DNA from 4 places in the Ruegeria sp. BJ6 genome. Region 2 is predicted to be linked to each of the others. Evidence: riboswitches for the same ligand, from Rfam matches in the RefSeq annotation. Region 2 holds a riboswitch; each other region holds the start of a gene.
The links. Region 2 has a riboswitch for cobalamin ahead of ACR0D6_RS21580 (hypothetical protein). Riboswitches for the same ligand answer to the same signal wherever they lie in the genome.

Region 1 (5,577 bases), on a different contig from region 2:
CCTGCGGGCCCCGAACAACCTTCGTGGGGTGTTACCTTGATTTACACCGTCGCGGTCACTCTGGCTTTTGATGGCGCGCTGTGGTTTGGCCACTATATTTTCCACAAAGTTCCTGTTTTGTGGGAATTTCACAAGGTTCACCACTCGGCCGAGGTCATGACGCCGTTGACGGCTGCGCGTATGCATCCGTTCGAAGAAGCGGTTTCCTCGATGATGGGCGCATTTGCAGTGGGTGTAACGTTTGGCTTGCTGGATCAAATTTTTGGAAGCGGCGCCCGAGAATTCACTTTGTTTCAGTTGAACATTGTGATGTTCGTCTTCTTCGTTGCCGCGTTCAACCTGCGGCACAGCCATGTCTGGCTTCGGTATCCGAATTGGCTGCAGCACGTTGTTGTCAGCCCGGCACAACATCAGGTCCACCACTCCAAGGCCATCCGCCATTGGGACAAGAACATGGGATTCATTTTTGCGTTCTGGGATTGGGCGGCTGGTACATTGTACTCGCCAAAAACTCGGGAAACGCTGGATTATGGTCTGGGGAATGGAGAAGACGGCACTTGGAACAGCCCCCGAGCCTTGTACTTTCGCCCGTTCAAGAACGCCTACGCTTTGTTCAAAAGCGGCTGGCGCAATGTGTTCGTGTTTCCGCCCAAGCACATGCGCCCTAAGGAGAACAGGCCCGTCGAGGAAGCAGCAAGTCCGACTGACCTGCCGCTGGTTGTTTCATCCGATGGCGGCTCTGGGCGGTTCAAGACCGAGGACAGGTAACCAACACAATCTGCCGCCGAATAAATAGGTCGGCGGAGCGAACACAGAAAGCGGCCCATCGGCCACTGAATGCACGTTCCGTTCAAAGCTGATGTTGGGATAAGCTGCTCACCACTAGCTGCTCAGGTAAAGCCGCTGCGGACTGTTTATTACAAGCCCTGATACATATAGGATTGGCGATTGGCCTTGTGACGCTCGTAGTCAGCGCGCGAAACGTCGGATGATCCGATCGGCCCCGTCCCGGTTTCGCACCCGGCCAAAATGCACACAACTACCAGTGCAATTATAGTTCGAGAGCAGGCCATGGCATCCTCCACGCTTTGGCAGCGTCCTGTTGTACAGAACACTAACATAAGACGTGAACCAGCAAGAACAATTCTACGGGCAGTCTGTTCCACAGGCTGCCCGCACCTGAACTTACTTGCGGATTACTCTGCCGCTTTCAACTCCTTGCCTTGCGGGATCACTTCGTATCCCGCCTCTTCCGGTTCATCATCCAGCATTTCGGTTGGAAATCCGGGGGCGCGGACGTCGATACCCGTTGCATCCTCGAGACGGCGGATGATGTTCGGAGATAGTTCGCGATCACCGTACCGGGCGATGCCGTCTTCGAAAATCTTGATCATCACCGGGTTCATCTCCAGCGGAACACCGGCCCGGTCCGCTACTTCCTGAAACAGACCGATATCCTTTTTAACCAGATCCATGGTGAATGAGATATCGCGCGAGCCGTTCAGGATCACCTGGCTTTCGGTTTCATGCACAAACGAGGTGCCAGACGAAATTTTGATGGCTTCATAGGTTGTGTTCAGGTCCATGCCGGCCGCTTTTGCAGTGACCAGCGCCTCGGCGCAGGTGATCAGGTTGGCGGTCGCCAGATAGTTGGTCAAAACCTTAAGGACGGAAGCAGAGCCCAGATCGCCGGTATGCAGGATACGGCGGCCCATCGTGGTCAGAAATGGCAAAATTTGTTCGAACGTCGCGCGATCACAGCCTGCGAATATCGAGATATTGCCGGTCGCCGCCCGATGGCACCCCCCCGAGACCGGGCAATCCACTGCCGCACCGCCGCGCTCGATAACCATGGCGCCTAGGCGTTTCGCTTCGGCCTCGTCCGTGGTGGACATCTCCATCCAGATCTTGCCTTCTTTCACCTCGGGCAACATCTGCTGCATGACTGCGTCCGAAGCCGAAGGCGACGGCAGACAGGTTATGACCGCGTCACAGTCGCGCATCAACTGCGCTGGATTGTCCGCCGCTTTCGCGCCACGAGCAACAAATTCGTCGACCAGATCCCTGTTCAGATCATGAACGGTGAGGTCAACCCCATTGCGCAACAGCGAACCCGAAAGCTTGCCGCCCACGTTTCCCAAACCTATGAAGCCAACTTTCATGCCTATTCCTCCCAGATTGGCCATTTGCGCATTCGCGATTCACACGCGGATTATCAATGCTGGATAAGGGCAACAGAAACGAATAATAACGGTCACAATCATAAAAAAATTTTGGTGATAAATGGACCGCCTCCCAAACCCAGCATGGTTGCGCAGTTTCGAATCCGCTGCGCGCCATCTGAACTTTACTGTCGCCGCGCAGGAACTGGGCCTGACACAAACAGCGGTTTCGCTGCACATAAGGTCACTTGAGGCTGAACTTGGGGAAAAACTGTTCACTCGCAATGCTCGCCGACTGGACCTGACCGAACTGGGACAGTCCTATGCGCTGACTGTCCGGCGAGCTCTGTCCGACATCGCTCTGAGTACCAACAGTCTGTTTGGACCGGCGACCCGGCAAAGCCTGACCATCAGGGCGGCCATTTCAACCGCCACCTATTGGATTGCAGCCGAGTTGCCTGAGTTCTGTCGCCAATTCCCTGATATTCCCGTGCGCCTTGTGTCCCATATCTGGAATGACAGCGTTGCTCCGGGGGACGTGGATGTAGAAATTCGGTTGGGATATGGCGACTGGCCCGGTGTGATCGCCGAAAAGCTCTGCTCTGAAACCATTGTGCCTGTCTGTCGTGCTGGCGACCCGCTCCCCGGGCTCAAAGACCTGCGAAACGGACCTCTGGTTCATATTCTGGGATATGAAGACAATTGGGCTAGATATTTCGAAGCCAATGGCCTCTCCGTTGCCGAAAATTCGGCCCGTCATTCTGTGGACACGACGGTGGCCGCGCTGCAACTGGTGATGGCAGGCGCTGGGTATGCCACCGTTCTAACCCGGTTTGCCCGCAACGCCATCGCGCAGGGCGCACCGCTGCAGTTGGTGGGGCCGCCGATTCCATTTGCCCAGTCGCATTACCTGATCCGCGCGACAACGGGATCGCAGCCGTCCACTCCTGCGCGGCTGTTTGAGGCTTGGTTGCAGGAGCGTTTGGCAACCCATGACGCTGACTGACTGCCTCAAGTCGCTTTTCGGATGCGGCGTGTCACAAGGGCGCCAGTACGCTTGACAAGCCCCCTGCCCGTGCCGCATGTCGCATGCGTTGGTGTCCATTTTTGAATGGATGAAAAGGGAATGCGTCAGCGGTTTTCCGTCAAACGCAGCCGCCCCCGCGACCGTGACCGGAGAGGGTGCCCAAAGCCACTGGCCCGCAAGGCCGGGAAGGCGGGACATCTGCCAGAGGATCCAGACAAACCGGGCCTCTGACATCCGCAAGCCGGGAGACCTGCCAGCAGCCGTAGATGTAACCGGGCGGGGTGTTCCGGTGCCGGGTCCATGTCGCGATACGTGGCCCGCATGAAACCCCGTCCCCCGCGAAGAGGATTTGGGGGGATGAGAGACATGACCGAGACCGCGCCAGTCGAGCTGCTGGTCTGCACCACGTGCCGTCGTGGGCTGCCTATCGAGGACGACGCGCAGCGCCCCGGCACCTTGCTGCACAAGGCGCTGGAACAGGCCGAGTTGCCGGACGGAGTAAACCTGAAAGCTGTGGAATGTCTGTCGAACTGCGATCAGGGCTGTTCGATCGTGCTGCGCGGCGGCCCGTCCCGCTGGACCTTTGTCTACGAAAACCTGAACGAAACCGACCACGTCGAAACCATCGTCGAAGGCGCCACCAAATACCTTGAGACCGAAGACGGTCTGGTGAAATGGCGCGAACGTCCTGAACACTTCCGCAAAAACTGTGCGGCCCGCATTCCCCCGATTGGAGCCCTGAAATGAGCAACCTCGAAAAACTCCCCGTCACTGTGATCACCGGCTTTCTGGGCTCGGGCAAGACCACGCTGGTGCGCCACCTGATGCAGAACCCGCAGGGCAAGCGTCTGGCCGTTGTGGTCAATGAATTCGGCGATGTCGGCGTCGATGGCGACATCCTGAAATCCTGCGCCATCCCCGATTGCCCGGCGGAGAACATCATGGAACTGGCCAACGGCTGCATCTGCTGCACCGTGGCTGATGATTTCATCCCGACCATCGAGGCATTGATGGCGCTGGAGCCGCGCCCTGACCACATCCTGATCGAGACCTCCGGCCTCGCGCTGCCCAAGCCGCTGCTGAAGGCGTTCGACTGGCCGGATATCCGCTCGAAAATCACCGTGGACGGCGTGATTGCTCTGGCCGACGCCGAAGCCGTGGCTGCCGGTCGCTTCGCGCCGAATGTCGAGGCTGTGGATGCCCAGCGCTTGGCCGATGACTCAATTGACCACGAAACGCCGCTGTCCGAAGTGTTCGAAGATCAGATTTCGTGTGCCGACATTATCCTGCTGACCAAACCCGATCTGGCCGGTCCCGAGGGTGTGGCCAAAGCGAAAGAGATCATCGCCGCCGAAGCCCCGCGCCCTCTGCCCGTCGTCGAGGTGGCCGAAGGAGCCGTTGACGTGCGCGTCGTATTGGGACTTGAGGCCGCCGCCGAGGATGACATGGACGCCCGTCCGTCGCATCACGACGGTCATCACGACCATGAACATGACGATTTCGAAAGCATCATCGTTGAGCTGCCTGAACAGACCGACCCGGCGGAACTGGTCGCCAATATTGAACGTCTGGCCAACGAGCTGAACATCTTGCGCGTCAAAGGTTATGCTGCGGTTCAGGGTAAACCGATGCGCCTGCTGGTGCAGGCCGTTGGCGCGCGCGTGCGTCACCAGTATGACCGCCCGTGGGAACCCGGTGAAGAGCGTCGCTCGCGTCTGGTGGTCATCGCCGAGCATGACGACATCAAAGAGGCCCAAATCCGCGATATCCTCGTGGGTGTTGCCGAGGCCGCCGAGTAACCGCACATGCACGTCGTCTTCCGCGAAAGCCACGGGTTAGAAGAAACCGAGACCCCGACCGATCTGGGCCAGAGCCCGGCGGATCTGGTGGTGCTGTCCTTTTCGGACAGCGACCTTGGCGCTTTCGCGGCAGGCTGGCATCGCGGTGGCGGGCCCGAGGGGCGGATGCCGACGATGCGGCTGGCCAACCTGACGGCACTTAAGCATCCACTGTCGGTCGATACATATGTCGAACAGACGCTGGAAGGTGCGAAAGGTATCCTGATCCGCCTGATCGGTGGTGTACCCTACTGGTCCTATGGGGTGCAGCAGGTGCTGGCACTGGCGCAGGCCAAGGGCATTGCTCTGGCCGTGTTGCCCGCGGACGGACGCGAGGATACACGGCTGGACGAGTATTCCACCCTGCCCGTCTCAACCCTGCGGCGGCTGGCGCATCTGTGTGACACGGGCGGCGAGGTCGCAGCGCAGGCCGCGCTGGCCCAGATGGCGCTGGCGGCGGGATTGTACGCCGGTCCGGTGATGGGTGCCAAGACCCTGCCGGAATGCGGTGTTTGGTGCCCGAATCGCGGCGTGATACCGGTGGACAAGG
Region 2 (5,577 bases):
GTGTAGTCTTTCCTCAGTCCAGCGTATCCGCAAGCCAGTTTTGCAGCAGGTAATGCGCAATCGCACCTTTTCGGGCAGGCAATAGCTTGGGATGGTCCCCGGCAAAAGCCTGCATCATTTCGCTTTTGCTGACCCACAGCGCATCCTCGATTTCAACAGGATCGATCCTGATCTCGCGGGAAAGGGCCTCACCATGGCATCCGAACATCAGGGATGCCGGGAAAGGCCAGGGCTGACTGGCCAGATAACCGACCTGCCCGACGGGTACGCCCGCCTCTTCCATGACCTCGCGCCGCACTGCGGCCTCCAGCGTCTCACCCGGTTCAACAAATCCCGCAAGCAGTGAGTACATCCCCTCAGGCCAGCCGGGCGACCGCCCCATCAGCACCGAATCGCCATGCGTGATCAGCATGATCACAACCGGGTCTGTGCGGGGAAAGTGCTGCCCGTTGCACGCAGGACAGCTTCGCTGCCATCCGGCCTGCGTTATTTGGCTCGGCGCGCCGCATCTGGCACAGAACCGGTGCGTTTCATGCCAGCCGATCACGGCCTTTGCGGTGGCCGCCAGTTCAGCATCCCGCGTATTCAGACGGGTCATGATCCGGCGCAGTTCGGCAAATACATGACCTTCCGGCAAATCCGGGTGCTGCTGTTCGGTTCTATCGACAAAGTTTCCGACGCCCGAAAGATCAAGCCCTTCGGCTGCCCAGTTTGAAATGTCAGCGGCAAAAATGGGTGCTCCGCCACTCCCGACACCCAATAAGACCGGCTCTTCCATGGTCCCGCCCGGACCCGCCGTCACAAGCGGATGAGACATCCGCACATACGCAAGATGATCGAGGCGCTCGCCCTTCACCAAAACCTTACCGCGCCACAGCAGCAGGCATTGCGCATCCGGATGCGCAACGGCATTGGCCATCGCCTGTGGATCATTACGAATATGCGCCGCCCGATCCAGACCCGATCCGCCGAATGTTACCTGCTCTGCGCGTTTCATGCCCGCCCTCATTTGTTACGGGCAAATGGCTGCCACGGCTGGCCCGGCGGCGCAATGCCCGTTCTAATGTCAAAAGACCTCTTATACGCCTTGGCGCGGTTTCATAAGCTAATTAGGTTTGACGTCGGCGGGTTGCCATTTTCCGATCTGTTGCCTATATCGGCTGCGAGAGGTTGGCGCGGGCGAGCGCCTCGCCAACCTGGTCAGGTCCGGAAGGAAGCAGCCACAACGAGTCCCGCTTGGGTCGATGTCCAGCCTCTCACCTTTTCCCGCTACAATCGTGATCCCAGGAACGGCTCTAGTCTGACCGTTTGCGCCTGTAACAGTGGCCGATTGTTCACGCCATCAGCTTTGGCCAGACAGCTGCATTCCGGCGGGCGAATGCCCCCAGATGCCCGACGTCTTCAAGCCCGAAGTCAACAGGATTCAATTCGTGCCTTTGCGCTGCGGGGCCATAGACATCGGCCAGACGCCAGACACATTTCGGCGGAATCACCTGATCGTCGGTAAATGCAAACATCTCCACCTGAGCGTCCGAACGGCCCCAATCCGCTGCTGGCAGGCCCTGCCCCGCTTCGGGCAAATAGCTTTGCCGCGAGGTGCACCATTTCCGCCACTGCCAATAGACCAGCGGCGGCAAATCCGCGCCAAACCCGATCATCCGCCCGGGAAGATACCCCATCAAGCGAACCAGCAAGGGCGCGTGACCAAACCAGAACAGCCGCGCCAGCCCCTGATAGGGCCAGGGGTGATCACTGTGATGCACCAGACCCGAGCAGACGCAGATCATCCGGTCGATCTCTTCAATACCGGGTTGCACCGGCCCAAGCATCCCGCCAACGGAATGCCCTATGACCCACAGTTTCGCGTCCGGGAACCTGCGCCGCATCTCGTTTCGTGCAGCGGGCATATCGATCAGGGCCCAGTCTGCCATGGTCACCGTGGACGCCTTTAGTGGGCCTGTCTGCGAATGGCCGAAATCACGATAGTCATAGGTCAGGCAGGCCATTTCCTTTTCCGCTGCCAGCCATCGGGCAAAATGCTTGTAATAGTCTCTGGGTACACCCGTCGCGCCGTTTAGAACGACCACCACTGAAGGTTCAGATGCCGGTGCATACAGGCGGGCTGACAGCTCCGCGCCGCCCGATGGAAACCTGAAATCTTCGACTGCTACCGAGTTCTGGCTGTCCAACATCTCACACTCCGACGATCACTGGACCAATCGGTCCATTCAGTTCGTTCTGGACCAATCGGTCTAATCTCGTCAATATACAATTCAAATGACCGAACGTCCGCTTCCGACCAAAGATCGCCTGATCCGCACCGCTGCCGAGCTGTTCCAGCGTTCGGGTTATCACGGCGTTGGTTTGTCCGAATTGCTTATGGCTGCGAATGCGCCCAAGGGTTCGCTTTATCATCACTTTCCGAACGGAAAGTCCGATCTGGCGCTTGCTGCCGCGACATGGGCGTCGGATGGCATGCTGCGCCTGATCGCAGCCTCGTTTGAGCCCGCCGGGAACTTTCGAGAAGGTGTTGAGATCCTGTGCCACAAGATCGCGAAACTTTTCGATAAGTCAGGGCATTGGGACACCTGCCCCATCTCGGCAACGCTGTTCGAAGGGCCTGAGAACACCGAATTTCGCGAGCACGCCTATCATCTGTACGAAGGCTGGATGACCGAAGTGAAAGACCACGCAAGGCGTCTGAACGCACCAGACCCCGACCTTCAGGCAGATGCCCTGTTCATCCTGCTGCAGGGCGGATGGCAACTGGCGCGCGCCCGGCAGAATTCGGACGTACTGCGCGGACTTCCAAAGATGATGCGGTTCGACGAATTCCGTTGACCCGGGCGCTTCCGTGCGGGTAGCACTTGCGTGATGGTTTCCGTGCCGAATCTTCGGACGGGATGAAAAGGGAACACGGTGCGGTTCAATTGAACCAATGCCGCGACTGCCCCCGCAACTGTAGGCGGAGAGCAATGCCGAAATGCCACTGGCCAAATGGCCGGGAAGGTCGGCAAAGCAATGACCCGCAAGTCAGGAGACCTGCCATCGAAACTGTAACTCGAATTCGGGCGGGGTGTCCGTAATGGGTTTGACGCACAGCGCCGTCTTTCCCCTGATCAACGCCCCATCCGTCGCGCGGAGGGCGCATTATGATTTTGAAAACCGAGACACACGTGCTTTCAGCCACGGTCTGCCAACGTACCGGCGAACCCTGCCCGGCGCTGTTGCACATGGCAAACACTCTTACCAGGGCCGTCACACAGGCTCGCCGGGCGACTTCGGACGGCTTCGAGATCGAGGGTAACACTGAACTTGCACATTGCCCTGGCGGCTGTACGGCGCGGTTTCACGCATATGGGAGCCGGATTCGCGTGTACTGCGATGTGGATGAAGCAACTGAAACCGCTCAGCTGGACCGCTATGCGGATGTCCTGTTGAACCCGGCCTCAACGTCCCTGCCGTCCGGTTGGATCACCAATCCACCTTGCGCGATTCTTGAGGCGACGCCTCGAACAACAAACGCCGCCACCTGCGGTCCGACACACGCTTCGGCTTAGGTCACCGCAAGTAACTGTCAGTGCTGCGCGTGCGCCTGCGCGGGCTTTGTAGCCCAGTCCAACTGCCCTTCGGTCTCGACCGCGCAAGGGCGCACGGCGCGCAGGCGGCTCAGCGCCTTTGCCGGTGTTTCGCCGCACTCTACCATCAATCGCAGGGCAACCATGCCCGAGCGGCCGCACCCGCCTTTGCAATGCACCAGCACGCGCCCGCCACCCGACAACGCCTGCCGGGCAGAGGCGCTGACGTCACGCCACCGCGCGCGAATTTCAGCAGGCGGCGCCCCAAAATCCTCGACCGGGAGATGCACCCAGCGGCTGGCGCGGCTTTGAATGTCAGTGCCAAAATGCCGCGCGCCCTCCTGAATCATCTCAACTTCGGTGGTCATCGAGATCACAAGACCCGGCTGCCAGTCGGCAATCGTGTTCAGATCTTCGGAATATCTTCCGCCACGCCCCGGCAGCGGGGAAATGGCCAGCGTTCCGCCGCCGACCTGCAAGGCGTATATCACCAGTTCAGACATTTAACTCCCCCCAAACAGGCCCTGCCAGTCATGGCCGTCCGGTTACCCACAGCTGTAATTTACCCCGCATCGGGCATTATCCAAATTAATTTCGCAACGACCCGCTGTGGACGCGGGCGGCAGGGGGCTCTACGCTGCGGCTTCAGTACGAATCCGCCAGAGCAGACATGACCGACACCGCATCCACGGCCTATCAGGTCCTTGCCCGAAAATACCGCCCCGAAACCTTTGCCGATCTTGTCGGTCAGGACGCGATGGTGCGGACACTGAAAAACGCCTTCGAAGCCGACCGGATTGCGCAGGCTTTTATCATGACCGGTATTCGGGGCACCGGCAAAACCACCACCGCACGGATCATCGCCAAGGGGATGAACTGCATCGGCCCGGATGGTGAAGGCGGTCCTACGACAGAACCCTGTGGCAAATGTGAACACTGCACCGCCATCATGGAAGGCCGCCATGTCGATGTCATGGAGATGGACGCGGCCAGCCGCACCGGCGTCAACGATATTCGCGAGATCATCGACTCCGTCCGCTACCGCGCCGCCAGCGCGCGCTATAAAATCTACATCATCGACGAAGTGCACATGCTGTCGACCAGCGCCTTCAACGCGCTGCTCAAGACCCTTGAGGAACCACCCGAGCACGTAAAGTTCATCTTCGCCACCACCGAGATTCGCAAGGTTCCGGTGACGGTGCTGTCCCGCTGCCAGCGCTTTGATCTGCGCAGGATCGAGCCTGAGGACATGCTTGGCCTGCTGCGCAGGATCGCCAGCGCCGAAAGCGCGGAAATCGCCGAAGACGCGCTGGCCCTGATCACCCGCGCCGCGGAAGGTTCCGCCCGTGACGCGACATCGCTGCTGGATCAGGCGATTTCTCATGGGGCGGGGGAAACCTCGGCCGATCAGGTGCGCGCGATGCTGGGGCTGGCGGACAGAGGGCGCGTACTGGACCTGACAGACATGATCCTGCGCGGCGACGCGGCAGGGGCACTGACCGAACTGGGCGCGCAATATGCCGAAGGGGCCGACCCGCTGGCGGTGCTGCGCGATCTGGCCGAAATCACCCATTGGATATCAGTGGTCAAAATCACGCCGGACGCCGCCGAAGACCCGACCGTTTCACCGGACGAGCGTGCCCGCGGCCAGCAGATGGCGCAGGCCTTGCCGATGCGCGTACTGACCCGGATGTGGCAAATGCTGTTGAAGGCGCTGGAAGAGGTGGCAGCCGCACCTAACGCCATGATGGCGGCGGAAATGGCAGTTATCCGTCTGACGCATGTGGCCGATCTGCCCAGCCCTGAGGAACTGATCCGGCGTCTTCAGGACACGCCCCCTCCGCCTTCGGGCGGCCCGGGCGGCGGCGTCCCGGTAAACGGCAACAGTGCTGCCGTCACAAATGCGGGTGTCGTTGCCGCACCTGCCCATGTGTCGCCACCGCGCGGAAACGGTGGTGCGCCAACTGCTGCGCTGGCGCAGGAACTGCAGGCAGCCCTT
Region 3 (5,577 bases), on a different contig from region 2:
GGTCTCCGGTCAGCAGCGCATCCAGCCAACGGCTGCGATAAAGTGAATAGGACAGGATCAGAAGCAACCCGGCGCAGACCAGCGGGAATGTCTCCCACCGGGCTAGACCTAGCCCGCCCAGCATCCAGAAAATGACCGAATGCGCGGCACGGTTGTCGCCTGAAAAAATCAGATAGTTCGTAATGGCGGAGAACAGGAAGGAAACCGCAAGACCGGCAAGGATCAGCTTTTCCGGTGCGTTTGTGCGCAGCCCGTGAACCAGTGCCAGCACAATGCCCGACGCCACAAGCCCCCCGCAAAAGGCCGCCAGTGGCAGAGTCCAGAACCCCAGAATATCTCCGGTGACTGTTATGACGAACACGGCCCCTGCAGCTGCACCGGAGGACAGGCCGAAAAGGAACGGATCAGCCAGATCGTTGCGCGTTGTAGTTTGCAGGACGACACCAACAATGCCCAGCCCCGCACCTATCACGGCGGCAAACAATGCGCGCGGCAAGCGCAGGTCAAATACGATCCGGTGAAGCGGCGACATTTCCCCATCACTTAGCCCCGTTCCAAGCATAACGGCAGTGATTGTGTCGGAGACCGGAATGGACGTGGTGCCGTAAATGGTTGAAATCAGCAAGAGGGCGGCCAGAACGACCGCCCCCAGCACAAGTGTAAGACCGGATCGGCCCATATCAGTTGAGACCCGGATGCATGGCCTGTGCCATTTTCGAGATCGCTTTGATGTTCGCGGGTCCGGGGGTCAGCTCTTCGTACCGCAGGCCAATCCAGCGCTCGTTCTTCACGGCGTCGGTCTGGGACATCACCGGATGTTCTTGAAGAAACTTGAACGTGTCCGCAGCCCCGTTTCCAGTTTGATAATCCAGCAGCACCAGAAATTCCGGATTTGCAGCGGCCACCGCCTCCCACGAGGTACGGCCCCAGCTGGTGTCCATGTCATGCGTGACATTCTCACCACCAGAGGCGGCGATCATCGCGTCAGGGATGGCGAATTTGCCCGCGGTAAAGGGCGCATCCGCCGGACCGTCCAGCAAGAAGACGCGCGGTTTGGGCAGGTCTGCGGTCTGAGCTTCAAGCGCGTTCAGCTCTTCCTTCCAGCCTGTGACCAACGCCTCAGCCTCGTCCTCGACATGCATGACTTTGCCCAGCCGCAGAACGTCGTCGAACAGCAGGCCCATGCTGGCCTCCGGGCGGTCCTTGTCCAGATGCACGCAACTTTCTGTCAGGATCATGGTCTTGATACCAAAGGGCTCCAGCGTGTCCGGCGTGACGTCGCCGCCCGGCTTCATGCCGTAATACCAGCCAGCGAAGAACAGGTCAGGTTCGACCGCAACAAGATTTTCGACCGTCGGGTATTTCGGCGCCAGTTCCGGGATGTCTCCGCGCAACTTGTCGAATTCCGGGCTGGTCTTGTACCAGCCGGTGATGCCGGTCAGACCGACGATCTTCTCCTGCAGACCCAGCGCAAAGGCCATGTCGGTCATGTTCATGTCATGTACGACCAGCCGTTCGGGCTGAGTTTCGAACACCAGCGGCTCGCCACAGTTGTCGACGCTGACCTCCTGCGCGGACGCGGCGCCTGCCATGGCTGTGACCAGCGCCACGGACCAGATGTGTTTCATTCGGGAATGCTCCTTGGTTTAGGTTGAGACTGTTGTTCTTCGGATATCCAGCGCTGGGATGATGCGGCCTTCGTGGTGAAAGCACAGGTAATCGACGCCAAACGTGTCGCGGACCCGTTCCGGGGTCAGTACATCGGCCACGGGGCCAAATCCCGTAAGCCGCGTGGATTTCATCAGCGCCACATGGGTGGCAAATTCGGGGATCATCACCAGATCGTGGACGATCATCACCACCGTGATGCCCAGTTCGGCGACCAGCGACAGCATCCTCCCCTTGGCATCCGGGTCCAGATGGTTGGTGGGTTCGTCCAGAAAAAGAAGTGATGGGTTCTGCGCCAAAGCCCGGGCTATATGGGCGCGTTGCCGCTCGCCCCCGGACAGCATTGCCATTCGTTTGTCTGCCAATGCATTCAGGCCGGTCAGGTTCAGTACCCTGTCCAGTTCTTCAGCGTGTTCTGCAGCCGAACGGTCGGCCCAGATCGGAATCTGACCCATCGCGACGTAATCCCGTAACAAAAGCCTGCCATCGGGAAGCTCTTGCTGACTGACAACGGCGATCATCCGGGCCCGGTCTTTGGCGGGCATCTGTTTCAGGCAGCGCCCCTTGACCAGAACGTCGCCCAGCACGATCTCAGCCGTCCCGCACAGCAGGTTCAAAAGCGTTGTTTTTCCAGCCCCATTCGGACCGGCAATTGCCAGTATCGCGCCCTCGTCCAACTCAAACGAGGCGTCCTGCAGCAGGACATCACCGTTGAGCGCATAGTATTCGAGGTCCCGCGCAACCAGAAAGGTCGAGGTCGTCATGATGGCTCCTCCAATTGGATCCCAGGCAAACGTGAAAGGGTTTTTGTAAAAAGTGGACCAGGCCGGTCGGAGGCATTGGTCCAGCCATCTGGGCTGTCGTGGTATTGCTGCGCAAATTTGGCCAGCGCTTCGATGTCTTCCTCGCTTTCAATGTCACCGAACAGATACTGAGCTTTACCGACGGCCTGAAATCCGACAGTTGTTGGCTGCGCGCAACCGGCCATACAGGCAACTGTGCGGATAGCGAATCCCGTGGGCAGCTTACCGGTCAGCGTATTGCGCATGGCCCCAACAGACAGTGCGCCGCGACAGGTCGAGCAGATCAGAAGGAAATGGTCAGGTGTTTCCGGCATTGTCCGCTCCGCTTAAAGCCAAGCGCGGACAGAAGGTGCCGATCATGTAAACACGTGTCAGACGTGCCATCAAAGCCTCCTTCCAGGACGCCCCGCCCCGGGTTGGTTAAACATGCGATGGCAGGTCTCCTGACTTGCGGATCGTCGCTTGGCCATCCTTCCCGGCCCTATTGGCCAGTGGTTGTTTGGCGTCGCTCACCGCTTACAGTTGCGGGGGCAGTTACGGACTTGGCACCGACAGGCGGACCGCACCGTATTCCCTTTTCATCCCCTGGGCGTACCATGGGGAACCATCTGTACCCTGATTGTCTTAGACCGGATGCCTTGTCAATCGGGACCTGAGTCAAAACCTATCAATTGCATCTTTTGCGTTCGGCGTCGTCAAACCGGTTCCATGAAAGCCATCGATCGAGCGGTGCCAAAAGCCGCATGTTTAACAACAACAGGCCGTGATGAATGAGACATGAGTTCTCCTTCACGTTCGGGACATGAGTTTGAAAACGGTGGATTGCCGGTCACGGGCAAGCGTTCTGGCTTCGGCTTCGCTTAGGGACCGAAGTGTTTCCTCCGCCGTGAGACCGCGGGCCCGCGACTTTGACCAAATGCGTCGCGCGGATGTGGGGGACCATGGCAAGGCTGCTTCGGACAACCAACGCCTCAACGGCGCCGGCAAGCCGTCAAATGCAGCCATTGGATCATCGGAACGCCGCTTGCGTCGTAGACTGCATTGCCCGAGATTCCGGCTCATGCTTCGTCGTCCGGGTCGAACACGGGGTCCAGCACCAAGACAAGCCGGGTCTGACCTGTACCCTCAATCGGCGGCGAGCGATGCAACAGCCCTGACGATGGCTGTTCGGGCCACAGCGTCCCCCGCAAGAGAATTGGAGCACCGGTTTCAACCGTGAACACATGTGCTGGATCCGTTCCATCCTGCGAAATGCCGTACTGTGTTCCGGTACCGCGATAAGTGCAAACCAACCGCGCGGTAATCGCATCGATATGAAATCTACGACAGGCGTTAGTGGTCACAACATCCAATCGCAGTCGCAGGAACCTTGCATTCATCAGATGCGAGAACATGTCAGCGAGGGAAACGATATCATCCTGAAGCCACTCTCTTTCCGGAGTGTCAGGCAATCCAGACGCGTCACAGAGATTCGCCAGTGCAGACCTGACCTCATGCGGAGTTAAAATGATCCGACCGCGTGGCAGAACCTCTGGATCAAGCTCGTTCAGCCAGCTTTGGACGTCAGCAGGTGCTTGCCTCCGCCAGATCGCAGCAGCGCATCCGGGTTGAAGAAACGTGGCGAATGACGATAGGTTTTCCGCGACCGCGACGCCAATGGCCGCGTCTTTTTCCAGCGTTTTGGCAAAGTTCATGCGGCATCCTCCACCCGCCGCCAGATTGGAAACGGGTCCGGATAGTCGGGCAATGTGTCGGGCCCCATGGCTGCAGCTGCAGGAACAAGACAGGCATCCAATCGCGCCTTCAAAGCCGGCCAGTCAATGCCCGCTCCGATGAAGACGATTTCCTGACGACGATCACCCCAGGGTTCTTGCCAGTGGGCCTGCATGTAGGCTTTCGCACTGTCGTGTGTAGGGCGCCGCTCCTCCGGTACCGACGCCCACCAGGTGCCCAGCGGTTTTACACTGGACAGCGCCCCGGCCAGCGAAAACTCAGCTACCCAGTCGGGTCGTGTCGAGATCCAAAAGTGCCCTTTGGCCCGGATCACCCCCGGCGAATCACCATTGAGGACTTTCAAAATGCGCTCGGGAACAAACGGAAGCCGTGCCCGGTATACATATGAGGTGACGCCATATTCCTCGGTCTCTGGCACATGATCGGCAAAACCGTACAGCTCCTTGGCCCACATCGGATGCTCATGAGCTTGTTCAAAATCAAAGAGGCCGGTGTCGAGAATTTTCTCGGCGGCGACTAAGGAGTGATTTGTCTCAATAATCTCGGCATCCGCATTCAGGCTGCGGATGATCTTGCGCGCTGCGTCGACCTTATCCGCCCCCGCATCGTTGACTTTGTTCAAAACCACCACATCAGCGAATTCGATTTGATCCGTGAGCAGATGGACGAGTGTGCGTTCGTCTTCCTCGCCCATCGTTTCGCCCCGATCCCGCAGGAAATCATGAGAGGAATAATCGTTAAGGAGATTTACCGCATCAACAACTGTCACCATCGTGTCCAGCCGTGCCACGTCAGACAAGCTGTTGCCGAATTCATCCCTGAAGTCGAACGTAGCTGCAACCGGCAAGGGTTCGGAGATACCGGTGGATTCAATCAGCAAATAATCAAATCGGCCTTCTGCAGCCAAACGGCGAACTTCGTCCAACAAATCATCACGAAGAGTGCAACAGATGCAGCCATTCGACATCTCAACCAGCGTTTCATCCGGCCGGCTAAGTTCGGTATCGGCCCGCACTAGATCAGCGTCGATGTTCACTTCGGACATGTCATTGACAATGACCGCGACCCGCCGCCCTTCGCGATTGTTCAGGACGCGGTTCAATAGCATGGTCTTGCCCGCGCCAAGAAAGCCGGAAAGGACGGTGACAGGAAGACGAGTATCTGACATGGGTTGCTCCGAAGGGTGCCTCGAGAGTCATGTAACTCTCATAGTTACTAGACGAATGCAACAGTCATTGTTACGTGTGACGCCCGCTTGGAGAAGAAACACAAATGAAGCGCAATAGTCGCCTGTCCCTCGCCCTGCACACGCTAAGCCACATGGCCGGAGATCCGGATCGTGTGAGAACCTCGGCAGACATCGCCGAGCATT
Region 4 (5,577 bases), on a different contig from region 2:
GTCCAGTTCCCGGGCAATTCCGGCCAGTGCCTCGCCGCCTTCTTCGGCATAGGGTGAAAATACATGGCTGGGTGTCTTGTAGGAAAGGGTGGATGTTCCGTCTGCGTTTTCGGTCACGTAGAAACGGATCGGCGCCTCGATCATGGCGGCGGTCGAGGTTTCCAGAACGCGCACCGCGTAGTCATTGTTGAAGGCTCCGATCACCCGGTTGCCTGGAATGTTTATGCCTCGTGCGGCGGCGGCCTTGGTCGGTCCAGCCTGCGTGACGACTATCAGGCCGTTGGCCTTTACTGATGCGACAACGTCCGGCACCAGTTCATCATAGGCCTTGTCGGTCGGATACACGGCCCAACCGTCGCGCGGCTGCAGATCATCGGCCCATGCGGGCAGGGCCAACAGGCACAATGCTACCCAGTGTGGTTTCATTTTTCGCCCTCCGGTGTCTTCACGGGGACTTGATGCCAGAATTCCGCTTTGTACGCGCTCACATTCCCGTGTGTATTTGCGGGTTGAGTGCTTGCACACCGCCAGCGAAAGCCGCAGTAACAGTAATAGTATGGACGAGGGCGGGATGAGTTCAGAGCGGATGAGGCTGATGATCTGCAGCAGCTGTGCCGGGGCGCGGGATCGTGACGCCGAATGGCTGGCTGTGCGCGCGGCGTTGGTGCGCGTTGGGTTGGAGGATCACGTTCAGCTTGGTGAACACGCCTGCTTCAGCAGTTGCGAAGAACCCGCAGCGCTTGCGTTACAGGGGGAAGGCATGGCCTCATATGTATTTTCCGGGATCGATGTGCAGGCTGATGCGGATGATATTGCTGCAACGTGCCAAACTTATCTGAACAGCCCCATGGGCTGGATTGAAGACGCCCGGCCTTGCGGGCGGCTTCGATTGTGTCTGCGCGCGCGAATTCCGGCGCTTCAGTCCACCTGAATCGTCAATTTGGCACTGACCGGCGCGTCATCCACTGCCAGAGGGCTGTGGCTGTTGGCGTTCAACGACACCTCGACCTCGACCTCGCCTTTCGGCAACTCCGGGATGTGCATCCAGTTCCCATAAAGGCGCGCCAGTTTGGCTCCGTTGATATAGACATGCGCGTGACCTTCGCCCGGCCTGTCATCAGACGAGGCGTTTTGCGGCGCAAAACGGAAATTCTGCGGTTGGACATGCAGGTTCCAACCTGCCATCGGGTCTTTGATCAGGTCGATCTCCAGCCCCGGCGCATCTGGCCCGGCGGGCAGGCTGATGGTTTTGGAATGGTCATGCGCTGCAGCTTCGGCATGCGCGCCGCCGTGATGAGACGGATCTGAATGATCATGACCATCAAAGGTAACACCATTGGCCGCAGCCAACACAAACCCGGCGCCGCCGCCAAAGACCAGACCAATGGCGAAAAGTGAAAGTGAGCGGGACATTTCTTTTCCTTGCGAAAATGAAACGCCCGCCGGAGATACTCCGGCGGGCAAACTTCATGCATAATCAGGTGTTAGCTTCTGCGCGTTTGCTTTCGCTTTGCCAGAAATAACCTGCAAATGCACCGACCAGAATCCACGCCACCAGACCAATGCCGAAAGCGCGCGCGGCGAACAGGGCGCCGATTTCGGTTGGTACAGGACCAGTGAAGACATCGGGTTCAGGTGCACCGATGACATGCGGAGCCAGCAAAAGGATCGCTGCAATCACATAGCTGATGATATTGCCCCCAAAGGCAATCAGCCACATGGCCACGGCTGCGGCGGCTGCCGTTGCCCACCACCAGATCTGCCGGTCATAGACATCGGCTGCGGCAACCCCGGGCACTTCAGGCGCCAGTGAGAACCCCGGAGCGAAGTGAAGTGCGATAAAGCCGGCAAGACCCCACAATACGCCGGTTCGGCCATTGACCTCGTGCCCCTGACCTTCGGCAACCGACATCAGGGCGACCAGAGCCAATGCATACCCTGTGTAGATAAACATCGTGAAGATCACGCTCAGCGCGTCGCGCTGAAGGTCGGAAAACATGCCGGGCAAATCGGGATGGGCCGAAACAGCCTCACCGCCGAAATGAATCAGTTCACCGGACTCATAAAGTTCCGCGTGCAGCAATACCGGCTGCACAAACGCAAGCTGCAGCAGAGCGGCTATCAGCCCTGCTGCAGCACCAGCGAACAACGCGCTGGTCAGAATGCGACTGAACATGGTCTCAGTGGCAGGGAAAGCCGGTTGCGTGACGCACGTCGTGTGCGGCGTCGTGCAGGGCCGATGCCTGAACGTGGCCAGCCAGGGTAACGATCCCCAGACCCAGAACCACAGCGAAAATGGCGGGAAGTATGCCTGTATTCGCGGCGGATGCCTTAAGCGTTTTTGTCGTCATTTCTTGTCCTCCTGTGCCGCCGCACCCGACGGCCGGTTTTTAGTTTCTCGCCTGGCAGGTCTCCTGGCTTGCGGGTCGGTGCCTCTGTTCGCCTTCCCCCCGAAGATCGGGAGTGGCCGGTTGAACAGGGGCTCACCGCTTACAGTCGCGGGGGCGGCTCTGGCTTTGACTTTCACGAAAGTCGCACCAAATTCCCTCTTAGCGTCCGGATTGCTCCGGCGGGACCAGACCCTTCCATTTAGCCGGGATGCACGGGGCGGCGCAATCTTCATTTGCGACGTTTTAGGTCAGATCACACGCTTTTTCAGCAAATAGATATCCATGATCCAGCCATGCGCAGCCCTGTGCATCGCGCGGTTGGCCAGAATCTCCTGGCAAACCTCATTCAAGGGACCTTTGATCAGGATTTCCTCTTTCATCCCGACGTAAGCGCCCCACCAGATGTCATAATCGGCCATCTCAAGGCTCTGGAACGAGCACTCTCCATCCAGCATCACCGCCACTTTCGAAGCGTGTTCCGGCCAGCCTTCCTCGCGGATTCGCCGCCCGGTGGTCACCACGTATGGTGCGCCAAGATCATTGATCGGAATCGAATGGGCTGCCGTCAGCGCCTGTAGCGCGGTAATGCCGGGGATCACGCGGGTCTCTGGTTGCGGGTCCAGTCGTGAGGCGATTCGCAGCGAACTGTCATAAAGCGACGGGTCGCCCCAGATCAGTAGGGCGACATGACGTGCGTTAGGATAGGCCGAGATCGCTTCCTGCCAGCGCAGGGCAATGGCGTCATGCCATTCGTCCACGCCACGAAGATAGCCATCGTCGGCGCGGCGCTTTGGGATATCGAAATAGGCGATCTGTGGCGGGGTGTCCGTCACTGCGGCGATGATCTCTTCCCGCAGCCCGGCCAGATCGGCTTTGTTCTCGCCCTTGCGGGGAATGAGAATCAGGTCCGCAGCCTGAATGGCTTTTGTGCCCTGAAAGGTCACATGGTCGGGGTTTCCGGTGCCGATACCGATCAGGGTCAGGTCAAACATCGTCGAACTCTGCCAAGGGGCCGTACAGGATCAGGGCAGGGGCTGTGCCGATCTCAGCCGCCAGCTGCTCGGACAGCGCGCCAACCGTCGCGCGGTGCAACTTTTGATCAGGCGTTGAAACCGACTCAGCCATCAATGCGGGCGTATCCAGCGGCAGGCCGTGCTTGTGCAGTGCCTCGACCAGCAAAGGAAAAGTGCGTTTGCCCATGAAGACCACCGTCGTCGCATCGGGATCGGCCAGCGCGGGCAGGTTCAGGTCTGTGGGTAACTGGCCGCTGACATCATGGCCGGTGACGAATTGCACCCGCCTGGCGGTCAGGCGCCGTGTCAGCGGGATGCCCGCCGCCGCTGCCGCCGCAACAGCGGAGGGGATGCCGGGGATGATTTCATACTCAATCCCGGCAGCGCGCAGCGCAACGAGTTCCTCTTCCAGTCGCCCGAAAAGCCCGCCATCGCCAGATTTCAACCGAACGACGCGTGCGCCGGTTTGCGCGTAATCCACCAGCAGGCGGCTTACATGGTCCTGTTTGGGCGAAGGGCGGCCCGCGCGTTTGCCTACGCCCACCAGATCGGCATCCTCGCGCGCATGGCTCAGGATGGGGCCGCTGCTGAGGTCGTCAAACAGCACCGCGTCAGCCTTTTGCATCCGGTCCACGGCCTTGAGCGTCAAAAGTTCAGGATCGCCGGGACCCGAACCGATGAACGAAACGAAACCGCTCATGCTGAGGCCTCCGCGATAAGGTGAAAGAATGTGCCGGTCACGTTGCCACGTACCGATCCTGTCTGCGGGCCTTCTGCGCCTTCTGCATCGAATACCCGTGCCAGCGGCGCGTCAGGCTGTTCAACGATCGAGGAATAGTGGAACTCGTGCCCTCGCAGGGCCGTTCCCGTCGCAAATCCGGGCATCGGTACCAGCAACTCTGCCTTGCGATAGCCAAGGTTGAACTTGCGCTTTTCGTAAGACGTAACCAGCCCCAGCAGACCAGCCATTTGGTGCCGAACACCTTCCTTGTCGATCAGGGCCTGACCCAGGGCCATATACCCTCCGCATTCGCCATGCACGGGCTTGGTCTCGGCGTGTTTGCGCAACCCGGTCAGAAATGTCCCGGCAGAGGCCAAAGTGCCCGCATGCAATTCCGGGTAGCCCCCGGGCAACCAGACCAGATCGGCATCTGCCGCAGGAGCTTCATCCGCCAGCGGCGAAAACGGCAGGATTTCCGCCCCGGCGGCGCGCCAGCCTTCCAGCAAGTGCGGATAGGTAAAGGAAAACGCGGCATCCCGGGCCAGTGCGATCCGTTGAGCCGGGGGCCGCGGCAGCGCGGTTGACGATGGCCCATTGGGGCCTGAGGAAGCTGCCCGCTTGATTGCCTCCAAATTCACATGTTCGCGCAGGAAAGCGGCGTATCCAACAATCGCGCTTTCCAGATCAGGATGTTCCACGGCTTGAATCAAACCAAGATGCCGCTCGGGCAGGGTCAGATCTCCGCGGCGCGGCAGAACGCCCAGAACAGGCAGGCCCGCACGTTCCATCCCCAGCCGGGTCAGGCGTTCGTGCCGTGGGCTGGCACAACGGTTCAGGATGACACCGGCAAAGGGCAGGTCGGGGTTATACATCCGAAACCCAAGCGCGGTCGCCGCCGCTGATTGCGCCTGACCGCCCACATCCAGCACCAGCACCACCGGCCAGCCCATCCGCTGCGCGGTTTCGGCGCTGGAGCCGTGCCCCAACTCTCCAGGCTTGGCAACGCCGTCAAACAAACCCATCGAGCCCTCGGCCACAACAATGTCCGCCCCTTCGGCCTGCGCCGAAATTGCGTTCAGCAGGGGCTCATCCATCGCCCAACTATCCAGATTAAACGAGGCCCGCCCCGCAGCCGCCCGGTGAAAGGCCGGGTCGATGTAATCCGGGCCGCTTTTGAAGGGCTGCACGGTCAGGCCGTCTTCGGCCAGCGCCCGCAGCAGGCCCAGCATGACGGTGGTCTTGCCGGTGCCGGAAGAGGGCGCAGAGATTAGAAGGCCCGGCGGGTTAGTCATCACCATGGCTCCAGCTCGACCACTGGCTGTCAGCGCTTTGCGGGCGATAGCGGCGGTCATAATCCTTTGAATACAGGCAGCTTTCGTCGAACCCTTCGCCAGCCAGTGCTGGTCCCACCATGATCAAGGCGGTGCGAGAGATGCTCTCGTCCAGCGCCTCT

Region 1: it holds a riboswitch for cobalamin, as region 2 does, so the genes downstream of both, ACR0D6_RS05580 (DUF1636 family protein) here and ACR0D6_RS21580 (hypothetical protein) in region 2, are expected to answer to the same signal.
Region 3: it holds a riboswitch for cobalamin, as region 2 does, so the genes downstream of both, ACR0D6_RS17415 (DUF1636 family protein) here and ACR0D6_RS21580 (hypothetical protein) in region 2, are expected to answer to the same signal.
Region 4: it holds a riboswitch for cobalamin, as region 2 does, so the genes downstream of both, ACR0D6_RS05510 (CbtB domain-containing protein) here and ACR0D6_RS21580 (hypothetical protein) in region 2, are expected to answer to the same signal.

Annotation. Positions count from the first base shown of each region.
Region 1 covers NZ_JBQFSG010000002.1:68,736-74,312, reverse strand. Annotated here, with positions in the region: gene ACR0D6_RS05595 (sterol desaturase family protein) at 1-768, shown strand, start outside; gene ACR0D6_RS05590 (NAD(P)-dependent oxidoreductase) at 1,197-2,162, opposite strand; gene ACR0D6_RS05585 (LysR substrate-binding domain-containing protein) at 2,284-3,168, shown strand; cobalamin riboswitch at 3,241-3,461, shown strand; gene ACR0D6_RS05580 (DUF1636 family protein) at 3,556-3,936, shown strand; gene cobW (cobalamin biosynthesis protein CobW) at 3,933-4,988, shown strand; gene cobN (cobaltochelatase subunit CobN) at 4,995-5,577, shown strand, end outside.
Region 2 covers NZ_JBQFSG010000016.1:8,905-14,481, reverse strand. Annotated here, with positions in the region: gene nudC (NAD(+) diphosphatase) at 14-997, opposite strand; RNA gene ffs (signal recognition particle sRNA small type) at 1,164-1,262, shown strand; gene ACR0D6_RS21590 (alpha/beta hydrolase family protein) at 1,335-2,192, opposite strand; gene ACR0D6_RS21585 (TetR/AcrR family transcriptional regulator) at 2,278-2,841, shown strand; cobalamin riboswitch at 2,859-3,064, shown strand; gene ACR0D6_RS21580 (hypothetical protein) at 3,153-3,560, shown strand; gene ACR0D6_RS21575 (protein-tyrosine phosphatase family protein) at 3,578-4,081, opposite strand; gene ACR0D6_RS21570 (DNA polymerase III subunit gamma/tau) at 4,249-5,577, shown strand, end outside.
Region 3 covers NZ_JBQFSG010000009.1:129,631-135,207, forward strand. Annotated here, with positions in the region: gene ACR0D6_RS17400 (FecCD family ABC transporter permease) at 1-679, opposite strand, end outside; gene ACR0D6_RS17405 (ABC transporter substrate-binding protein) at 681-1,628, opposite strand; gene ACR0D6_RS17410 (ABC transporter ATP-binding protein) at 1,647-2,432, opposite strand; gene ACR0D6_RS17415 (DUF1636 family protein) at 2,429-2,716, opposite strand; cobalamin riboswitch at 2,888-3,095, opposite strand; gene ACR0D6_RS17420 (DUF6525 family protein) at 3,261-3,533, opposite strand; gene ACR0D6_RS17425 (DUF1826 domain-containing protein) at 3,530-4,165, opposite strand; gene ACR0D6_RS17430 (GTP-binding protein) at 4,162-5,373, opposite strand; gene ACR0D6_RS17435 (Rrf2 family transcriptional regulator) at 5,478-5,577, shown strand, end outside.
Region 4 covers NZ_JBQFSG010000002.1:54,299-59,875, forward strand. Annotated here, with positions in the region: gene ACR0D6_RS05490 (DUF302 domain-containing protein) at 1-426, opposite strand, end outside; gene ACR0D6_RS05495 (DUF1636 family protein) at 596-931, shown strand; gene ACR0D6_RS05500 (hypothetical protein) at 919-1,413, opposite strand; gene ACR0D6_RS05505 (CbtA family protein) at 1,478-2,176, opposite strand; gene ACR0D6_RS05510 (CbtB domain-containing protein) at 2,181-2,351, opposite strand; cobalamin riboswitch at 2,388-2,595, opposite strand; gene cobF (precorrin-6A synthase (deacetylating)) at 2,639-3,382, opposite strand; gene cobA (uroporphyrinogen-III C-methyltransferase) at 3,375-4,103, opposite strand; gene ACR0D6_RS05525 (cobyrinic acid a,c-diamide synthase CobB) at 4,100-5,422, opposite strand; gene cobM (precorrin-4 C(11)-methyltransferase) at 5,409-5,577, opposite strand, start outside.